DNA from 3 places in the Streptomyces sp. NPDC017448 genome. Region 2 is predicted to be linked to each of the others. Evidence: riboswitches for the same ligand, from Rfam matches in the RefSeq annotation. Region 2 holds a riboswitch; each other region holds the start of a gene.

Region 1 (3,221 bases), on a different contig from region 2:
CGCCGCCGAGCAGCGCCCACTGCCCCGCGCCGCGCGGCCGGCGGGAGGTCCGGGCCGGGTCGACCAGCTTCAGCGCCCGTTCCCGGCGGCGCACGGTCGCGGCGTGCACGGCGAGGATCGCGCCGACCGCGGTGAACTGCACCAGGGTCAGCACGGCGGCGGTCGGCAGGTCCAGCAGCTGGGCGGTCTGCCGGTAGACCTCCACCTCCAGGGTGGAGTACGCCGGTCCGCCGAGGATCTGCACGACGCCGAAGGAGGTGAAGGTGAAGAGGAAGACCATCAGCGCGGCGGCGGCGACGGCCGGGGCGAGCGCGGGCAGCGTCACCCGGCGGAACGCGGCGAACCGTCCGGCCCCCAGCACCCGGGCGGCCTCCTCCTGGCGCGGATCGAGCTGGGACCACAGGCCGCCGACCGTGCGGACGACGACGGCGTAGTTGAAGAAGACGTGGGCCAGCAGGATCGCCCACACCGTGGTGTCGAGGCGGACGCCCCCCAGCTCGTCGAGGAGCCCGCCCCGCCCCAGCACCGCCAGGAACGCGGTGCCGACGACGACGGTCGGCAGCACGAACGGCACGGTGACGACGGCCCGCAGCACCTGTTTGCCGGGGAAGGCGAAGCGGGCGAAGACGTACGCCCCGGGCAGGGCGATCAGGAGGGTGAGCGCGGTCGAGGCGAGGGCCTGCCAGGTGGTGAACCAGAGGACGTCGAGGATGTCCGGGCGGCCCAGCACCTCGCCGATCCGCCCGAACCGCCAGCCGTCGTCCGTCGTGAGCCCGCGGCCGACGATCGCGGCCACGGGGTAGGCGAAGAAGACCGCGAAGAAGGCGACGGGCACGGCCATCAGGCCCAGTCGCAGCGCGGCCCCGCGCCGTCCGGCCCCGCGCGCGGGCGGCGCGGGCCGGGCGGTCCGCTTCCCGGGCTCTACTTCAGGACCAGCGACTGCCACGACTGGATCCACTGCTCACGGTGGGCGGTGATCTTCTCGGGCGCCACGGTGGGCGGCGTCTCGACCCGCTCGCCGAACTTCGTGAACAGCTCCGGCAGCTTCGCGTCCTCGACGACCGGGTTCACGAACATGTTCAGCGGCATGTCCTCCTGGAAGGTCTTGCTGATCAGGAAGTCCAGCAGCGCCTTGCCGCCCACCTCGTTCTTCGCCCCGGTCAGCAGCCCGGCGTACTCGGTCTGCCGGAAGCAGGTGCCGGTGGCGACCCCGGTGGGGGCCTCCTCGGGCTGCGGGTCGGCGTAGAGCACCTCGACGGGCGGGCTGGAGGCGTAGGAGACGACGAGCGGCCGGTCGGCGCCGGTCTTCTTGCCGCCGGCGGAGCCGGAGAACTCCTCGTTGTACGCCTGCTCCCAGCCGTCGACGACCTTGACGCCGTTGGCCTTGAGCTTCTTCCAGTACGCCTCGTAGCCGTCCTCGCCCTGGGAGGCGACGGTGCCGAGGAGGAAGCCGAGACCGGGCGAGGAACTGGCCGCGTTCTCGGTGACGAGGAGGTTCTTGTACGCGGGCTTCAGCAGGTCCTCGAAGGTCTTCGGCGGCGCGAGCTTCTTGTCGGCGAAGTACTTCTTGTCGTAGTTGACGCAGATGTCGCCGGTGTCGACGGGGGTGACGCGGTGCTTCGCGTCCTGCTGGGTGTCCTGGGCGACCCGGTCCAGGCCCTCGGCCTCGTACGGGGTGAACAGGCCGTTGTCGAGGGCGCGGGAGAGCAGGGTGTTGTCGACGCCGAAGAAGACGTCGCCGCGCGGGGAGCCCTTGGTCAGGATCTCCTGGTTGAGCGCGGCTCCGGCGTCGCCGCTCTTGAGGGTCTTGACCCGGTAGCCGGTCTCCTCCGTGAACGCCTTCAGCACGCCCTCCGAGACGTTGAAGGAGTCGTGGCTGACCAGGGTCACGGTCTTGGAGCCGCTGCCCTTGGACGCCCCGGGGCCCGCCGAGCCGTCGTCGCCGCCGCAGCCGGCGAGCACGGTGACGCCGAGCGCCGCGGCGAGCGCGGTCGCCGCGTACTTCGTGGTGGTGGTCATGTGGTTCCTCCTGGGGGTGACCAGGAAGAGACGCGGCCCTGCCCGCTCCCGGGCGAACCGGAGGCGGGCAGGGCGCAACAGCTTGAGTACTGTCCGAACTTCCTACCCGGAATGACCCGGGCGAGGTTCAGAGGGTCTGCGGCCGACCTGTCCTCGGTGCCGCACTCTCAGCGCTGTGGCGCTCCCCTGTCGGAATATGAAGTTGGTTCCGGCCCAGGCTACACGGACGGTTTCCGACCGGTCCGGGAGGCCGCGTGGGGCCACGGGCCTCCGCTCTCGGCCGGGCCCCGGCGCGGTCCCTCGCCTCAGCGCTCGGAGGCCGCGAGCTGCCCGCAGGCCCCGTCGATCTCCTGGCCGCGGGTGTCCCGGACGGTGACGGGCACGCCGTGGGCCGCGATGGCCTCGACGAACGCCTTCTCGTCCTCGGGCCGCGAGGCGGTCCACTTGGAGCCCGGCGTGGGGTTCAGCGGGATCAGGTTGACGTGGACCCGCTTGCCCTTGAGCAGCCTGCCGAGCAGGTCGCCGCGCCACGCCTGGTCGTTGATGTCCCGGATCAGGGCGTACTCGATGGAGATCCGGCGGCCGGACTTCTCCGCGTACTCCCAGGCGGCGTCCAGGACCTCGCGGACCTTCCACCGGGTGTTGACGGGGACGAGGGTGTCGCGCAGCTCGTCGTCCGGGGCGTGCAGCGAGACGGCGAGGCGGCACTTGAAGCCCTCGTCGGCGAAGCGCAGCATGGCCGGGACGAGGCCCACGGTGGAGACGGTGATGCCGCGCTGCGACAGACCGAGGCCGTCCGGCTCCGGGTCGGTGAGCCGGCGGATCGCGCCGACCACGCGCTTGTAGTTGGCGAGCGGCTCGCCCATGCCCATGAAGACGATGTTGGACAGCCGCGCCGGGCCGCCGGGCACCTCGCCGTCGCGCAGGGCGCGCATGCCGTCCACGATCTGGTGCACGATCTCGGCGGTCGACAGGTTGCGGTCGAGGCCGGCCTGGCCGGTGGCGCAGAACGGGCAGTTCATGCCGCAGCCGGCCTGCGAGGAGATGCACATGGTGACGCGGTCCGGGTAGCGCATCAGGACGGACTCGACCAGCGTCCCGTCGTGCAGCTTCCACAGGGTCTTGCGGGTGGTGTCGTCGTCGCAGCTGATGTGCCGGACCACCGACATCAGCTCGGGGAAGAGCGCCTCGGCCAGCTTCTC
Region 2 (3,221 bases):
TCGTCGTTGGTGTAGGGAAGCACCACGAACCCGTCGTCCACCAGGGCCTCCGCCGCGTCCAGCAGCTCGATCGGATCGGGCAGCAGGGTCCGCTCGTCGGCGATCACCTCCAGCTTCACCCAGTCCGTGCCGAGCGCCTCCCGGGCCAGCCGGGCGGTCAGCACCGCCTCGCCCGCCGTGAAGCAGCCGGCGGTGTTCGGCAGGACCTGGATGGAGAGCCGCTCCAGCACCGAGAGCACCGAACCCCGGACGGTCGGGTCCAGCCGGCGCATCGCGACCGTGGTCAGCTCGGTGCCCGACGCGATCAGCGAACGCTCCAGCACCTCCAGGCTCGGCGCCCCGCCGGTGCCCATGATCAGCCGGGAGCCGAAGGTCGCGGGCCCCAGCGTGAAGACGTCGTCCGACACGGTCAGCCTCCCTGGACGGCGGTCAGGACCTCGACGCGGTCGCCCTCGCCGAGCGGTGTCGCGGCCCACCGGCCGCGCGGGACGACGCTCTCGTTGACGGCGGCGGCGACCCCGGCGGGGGCCCGCGTCAGGGTGGCGACGAGGGCGCCCAGATCCGTTCCGGCGGGAACGGCCCGGACCTCCCCGTTCACGGAGACGGAGACGGCTCCCGGCACGCCAGCTTCGGGCACGCCAGCTCCCGGCACGGCGGCGGCTTCGGGGACGGCCGCGGGGCCGGTCCGGGCAGTGGCGGCTTCCGGTCCTGCGGACTGCTGGGTCATACGGACTGCTCCTGGGGTACGGGGGCGGCGGCGGCCTCGAAGCGGGCGGGGGAGAAGGGGCGGGCCGCCTCGGGCAGCTCGCCGGTGGTGAGCGCGTCGGCCATCGCGTCCCCGGTCACGGCCGTCAGCAGCACGCCGTTGCGGTGGTGGCCGGTGGCGAGCAGCAGACCGGGCAGGGCGGTCGGGCCGAGCAGCGGGGCGTTGTCCGGGGAGGCGGGCCGCAGACCGGCCCGGGTCTCGGTCAGCGGCAGCTCCGTGATCCCCGGCACCAGCTCGTGGGCGTCGCGCAGCAGCTCGTAGACCCCTCCGGCGGTGACCGTGGTGTCCCAGCCCATCTCCTCGCTGGTGGCCCCGACGACCAGCTCGCCGTTCTCCCGCGGTACCAGGTAGAGGTGGCCGCCCCGGACCACGGCGCGCACGGTGCGGCTGAGGAAGGGGGCGTACGCCGGGGGCACGGTGAGCCTCAGGACCTGGCCCTTGACCGGGCGCACCGGCGGTACGAGCTCCGGCGGGAGCCCCGCGAGCCGGCCGCTGAGGCTGCCCGCCGCGAGGACGACCTGGTCGGCCGCGAACTCGGTCCCGTCACCGAGCAGCGCCCCGCCCGCCCGGCCCCCGGCGACGGTGAGCCGCTCGGCGGTCGTCCGGCGGAAGGCGACCCCGGCCCGCTCGCACGCGGTCAGCAGCGCCGCGGCGAGGCGGCGCGGGTCCACCTGGTGGTCGCCGTCGACCCGGAGGCCGCCCCGCACGCCCGGGGCCAGCATCGGCTCCAGGCGTCGGCACTCACGGCCGCTCAGCCAGACCGACTCCAGGCCCGACCGCTCCTGGAGGGCGTGCAGTTCGCGCAGGTGCGCCCGGTCGTCGGAGTCCAGCGCCACGGCGAGCGTGCCGCAGGTCCGGAAGCCGGTGTCCCGGCCGCTCGCCGCCTCCAGCTCCTCGACGAACGCCGGATAGCGGGCGGCGGAGAGGAGGTTGAGGCCGAGCAGCATCTGCTCGCCGTAGTGCAGTTCGGTGACGGCGGCCAGCATGCCCGCCGCGACCCGGGCGGCCCCGCCGCCCGGAGCCGGATCGGCCACGGTCACGGTCAGCCCGCGCTGGGCGGCCCGCCAGGCGGTGACCAGGCCGATGACGCCGCCCCCGACGACGAGGACGTCGGATCCTTTCGGCCCGAGGGCCCCTTCCGGGGCCCCGGGGGTGTTTCCCGAGACGCGCATGGGTGTCCAGCCCCTCCCTTCGCCGGCATGATCCGGATCAGGTTCGTACGGTCGGAGGCCGGCCAGCCTCCCTCTCAGCCCGGTGCGTCCGGGCTCCCGCGAGTGTTCTACCGTGGCCACCCTAAACCCCGCCGCCCGCCGCCCAGTAGGGGAGCAGCCGCCATGGCCCGTTCGCTCGACGGACTCGTCCTCGCGCCCGTCGCCGACCAGGCCCCCGGCCAGGTCGGAACCCGCACCCGGTTCGCGTACCACGAGGAGGACGGCCGGATCTGGGCCGAGTACGCGGGCGGCGACGTCGTCCGCGGCCATCTCGTCGGCACCCGGGACGGGGACGCGCTCGACTTCCGCTACGTCCAGCTCAGGCAGGACGGAACCACCTCCTGCGGACACTGCCTCTCCACCGTCGTCGGCCTTCCCGACGGCCGGGTGCGGCTGGAGGAGCGGTGGGCGTGGGAGTCCCAGGAGGGCGACGGGACCAGCGTGGTGGAGGAGCTGCCTTCCTGACGGGCGGCGTCCCGGCTGCGGCCCGCCCGCGTCCCGGCGCCGCCGCTTCCGGCGGCCCTCCCCCTGACGCTTCGTCAGGTGGTTAGGGTGGACAGGTGAGCGAGCAGCAGACGGAGAAGAGCCCCGCCCGGAACGCCGTGATCGTCGGAGCGGGCATGGCCGGCGTGCAGAGCGCGGTCGCCCTGCGGGAGGCGGGCTTCACCGGGCCCGTCACCCTGATCGGCGCCGAGCCCCACCAGCCCTACGACCGGCCGCCGCTGTCCAAGGCCGTGCTGCTGGGCAAGGCCGAGGACTCCGCGTTCGACGTCGACTTCGAGGCGCTGGGCGTCACCCTGCGCCTCGGCCTGGACGTCACCGCCCTGCGCGCCGCCGACCACGTGCTCGACACCGTCGACGGACCCGTCCCCTACGACGCCCTGATCATCGCGACCGGCGCGGAGCCCGTCGCCCTGCCCGGAGCCGAGGGCGTGCCCGGCGTCCATCTGCTGCGCACGCTCGACGACGCCGCACGGCTGCGGCCCGTCCTGGCGCGGCAGCACGACGTGGTCGTCGTCGGGGCGGGCTGGATCGGCGCGGAGTTCGCCACCGCCGCCCGCGCCGCGGGCTGCGCGGTCACCGTCGTCGAGGCCGCCGCCCGCCCGCTCGCCGGAACCCTGCCCGCCGAGGTGACCGCCCCGATGGCCGCCTGGTACGCCGAGAGCGGCGCCGAACTCCTCACCGGGGCCCGGGTCGACCGCGTCGAGGAGGGGGCCGTGGTCCTCGCGGACGGCCGGGTGCTG
Region 3 (3,221 bases), on a different contig from region 2:
GTGCTGCCGCCGGATGTCCTGGGAGATCTTCATCGAGCAGAACTTCGGTCCGCACATCGAGCAGAAGTGCGCCGTCTTCGCCGGTTCGGCGGGCAGCGTCTCGTCGTGGTACTCCCGGGCCGTCTCCGGATCGAGGGCCAGGTTGAACTGGTCCTCCCAGCGGAATTCGAACCGTGCGTCGGAGAGGGCGTCGTCCCACTCCTGGGCACCCGGGTGCCCCTTGGCCAGGTCGGCCGCGTGGGCGGCGATCTTGTAGGTGATGACGCCGGTCTTCACGTCGTCCCGGTTCGGCAGCCCCAGGTGCTCCTTGGGCGTGACGTAGCAGAGCATCGCCGTACCCCACCAGGCGATCATCGCGGCGCCGATACCGGAGGTGATGTGGTCGTAGGCGGGCGCCACGTCCGTGGTCAGCGGGCCCAGCGTGTAGAACGGAGCCTCCTCGCAGATCTCCTGCTGGAGGTCGATGTTCTCCTTGATCTTGTGCATCGGGACGTGCCCGGGGCCCTCGATCATGGTCTGGACGCCGAACCGCTTGGCCACCGTGTTCAGCTCGCCCAGGGTGCGCAGCTCGGCGAACTGCGCCTCGTCGTTGGCGTCCGCGATCGAGCCGGGGCGCAGTCCGTCACCGAGCGAGTAGGTGACGTCGTACGTCGCGAGGATCTCGCAGAGCTCCTCGAAGTGCTCGTAGAGGAACGACTCCTTGTGGTGCGCGAGGCACCAGGCCGCCATGATCGAACCGCCGCGCGAGACGATCCCGGTCTTGCGACGGGCCGTCAGCGGGACGTACGGCAGGCGCACTCCGGCGTGCACCGTCATGTAGTCCACGCCCTGTTCGGCCTGTTCGATGACGGTGTCCTTGTAGATCTCCCACGTCAGCTCCTCGGCCCGGCCGTCCACCTTCTCCAGGGCCTGGTAGAGCGGGACCGTGCCGATCGGCACGGGGGAGTTGCGCAGCACCCACTCGCGGGTGGTGTGGATGTTGCGTCCGGTGGACAGGTCCATGACCGTGTCGGCGCCCCACTTCGTCGCCCAGGTCATCTTGTCCACCTCCTCCTCGATGGAGGAGGTGACGGCCGAGTTGCCGATGTTGGCGTTGACCTTCACCAGGAACCGCTTGCCGATGATCATCGGCTCGATCTCCGGGTGGTTGACGTTGGCCGGCAGCACCGCCCGGCCCGCCGCGATCTCCTCCCGTACGACCTCCGCCTCGACGTTCTCCCGGATCGCCACGTACTCCATCTCCGGGGTGACCTCCCCCCGCCGGGCGTACGCGAGCTGGGTGACGGGCCGTCCGTCGCGGCTGCGGCGCGGCTGGCGCGGGCGGCCCGGGAAGACGGCGTCGAGGTTGCGCAGCCCGCCCCGCGGCGAGGTGTGCTTGAGCCCGTCGTCCTCGGGGCGGACGGGCCGTCCCGCATACTCCTCGGTGTCGCCGCGGGCGATGATCCAGTTCTCCCGCAGAGGCGTGAGGCCGCGGCGGACATCGGTGTCGACGGCGGGGTCGGTGTACGGCCCCGACGTGTCGTACAGCGTCACGTCCTTGCCGTTGGTGAGGTGCACCTGTCGGACCGGCACCCGGAGGTCCGGGCGCGAGCCCTGGACGTACCCCTTGTGCCAGCCGATGGACTTCCCGGCCTCGTCGTTCTGTTTCGAGGCAGGCGTGCGTGCGTCCGATGTGGTCATGAGACCTACTCCCTACGCCGGCATTACCCGGTAACAGGTTCGGCGGTCGGCGCAGCGTTTCCCGTACGTGCGGACGTACGGCGGTCAGCGCCCTCTCAGCCCGGTGCTCCGAGCTCCCGCGTGTGCAAAGGTGCCTCCACGCTAGCGTCCTTTCCGGCGTGCTGACCAGAGGGCCCCCGCGTTCTTGCGATGATCGCCCCGTGACCTCTCCCCCGAGCGACTCCGCTTCCCAGCCGCCCCAGGGCCACTCCCACGGCCACACGCACAGCCACGGCCCGGCCGCTCCCGTCTCCCGGCATCTGCGCAAGGTCATCGCCGCCGTGGTGATCCCGTTCGCCACGGCGGTCGTCATCGGCCTGATCGCCCTCTGGCCCGGCGGCGCGCCCGACCACGAACGCACCGGCGTCGGTTTCGACCGGCAGACCCAGGACGGGAAGGTCGTCCAGGTCGTCAAGGTCGACTGCGCCGACGTCAACGCCTCGCAGGTGCCCCCGACCGGCGACACCTCCACGCCCTCGGGGCGGGAGGCCGTCAACGAGCAGGAGGGGGAGTGCGCGAAGGCGACCGTCGAGGTGGCCGGCGGCCCCGACAAGGGCCGCAGGTTCGTCGAGGTGGTCCAGCCGGACGCGCCCCGCCAGCTGAAGGAGGGCCAGGGCGTGGTGGTGGCCTACGCCCCCGACGCACCGCGCGACCTCCAGTACTCCGTGACCGATGTGGACCGGAAGGTTCCCATGGCGCTGCTGGCCGGGATCTTCGCGCTGGCGGTGGTCGTGGTGGGCCGGCTGCGCGGGGTGATGGCGCTGGTGGCGCTGGCCGTGTCGTTCGCCGTGCTGACCCTGTTCATCCTGCCGGCGATCCTGCAGGGTTCGAATCCGCTGGTGGTGGCGGTGATCGGGGCCAGCGCCATCATGCTGGCGGCGCTCTACCTGTGCCACGGCGTGACGGCCCGCACCTCCGTCGCGGTCGTCGGCACCCTGATCTCCCTGCTGCTGATCGGGCTGCTGGGCTCCTTGTTCATCGGCTGGGCGAACCTGAGCGGCAACACCGACGACAACACCGGCCTCATCCACGGCCTCTACCCGGACATCGATATGAGCGGCCTGCTGCTGGCCGGTGTCATCATCGGTTCGCTCGGGGTGCTCGACGATGTGACGGTCACCCAGACCTCCGCGGTCTGGGAACTGCACCAGGCCGACCCCGGAATGGGTTGGAAGGGGCTGTACCGGGCAGGTATCCGGATCGGGAGGGACCACATCGCCTCGGTGGTCAACACCCTGGTGCTGGCGTACGCGGGCGCGGCACTGCCCCTGCTACTGCTCTTCTCCATCGCCCAGAGCAGTATGGGGACGGTGGCCAACAGCGAGCTGGTGGCCGAGGAGATCGTCCGCACTCTGATCGGGTCGATCGGCCTGGTCGCCTCGGTGCCGGTGACCACGGCGCTCGCCGCGCTGGTGGTCTCCGCGGACCGCCCGGGGGCCGGCAGCGCACAGACGGCTACGGCCGCGCCCGTGCGGGCCGGCCGGGGCCGTCGTCGTAAGAAG

Evidence for each region. Region 2 has a riboswitch for thiamine pyrophosphate ahead of thiO (glycine oxidase ThiO). Riboswitches for the same ligand answer to the same signal wherever they lie in the genome.
Region 1: it holds a riboswitch for thiamine pyrophosphate, as region 2 does, so the genes downstream of both, ACH4K1_RS08640 (thiamine ABC transporter substrate binding subunit) here and thiO (glycine oxidase ThiO) in region 2, are expected to answer to the same signal.
Region 3: it holds a riboswitch for thiamine pyrophosphate, as region 2 does, so the genes downstream of both, thiC (phosphomethylpyrimidine synthase ThiC) here and thiO (glycine oxidase ThiO) in region 2, are expected to answer to the same signal.

What each region holds. Positions count from the first base shown of each region.
Region 1 covers NZ_JBIRLM010000003.1:293,619-296,839, reverse strand. Annotated here, with positions in the region: gene ACH4K1_RS08645 (ABC transporter permease) at 1-841, opposite strand, end outside; gene ACH4K1_RS08640 (thiamine ABC transporter substrate binding subunit) at 922-2,019, opposite strand; TPP riboswitch at 2,101-2,217, opposite strand; gene rlmN (23S rRNA (adenine(2503)-C(2))-methyltransferase RlmN) at 2,325-3,221, opposite strand, start outside.
Region 2 covers NZ_JBIRLM010000004.1:181,520-184,740, forward strand. Annotated here, with positions in the region: gene ACH4K1_RS09825 (thiazole synthase) at 1-407, opposite strand, end outside; gene thiS (sulfur carrier protein ThiS) at 410-622, opposite strand; gene thiO (glycine oxidase ThiO) at 724-1,938, opposite strand; TPP riboswitch at 1,936-2,048, opposite strand; gene ACH4K1_RS09840 (hypothetical protein) at 2,101-2,442, shown strand; gene ACH4K1_RS09845 (NAD(P)/FAD-dependent oxidoreductase) at 2,538-3,221, shown strand, end outside.
Region 3 covers NZ_JBIRLM010000006.1:294,749-297,969, reverse strand. Annotated here, with positions in the region: gene thiC (phosphomethylpyrimidine synthase ThiC) at 1-1,680, opposite strand, end outside; TPP riboswitch at 1,673-1,810, opposite strand; gene ACH4K1_RS13590 (YibE/F family protein) at 1,881-3,221, shown strand, end outside.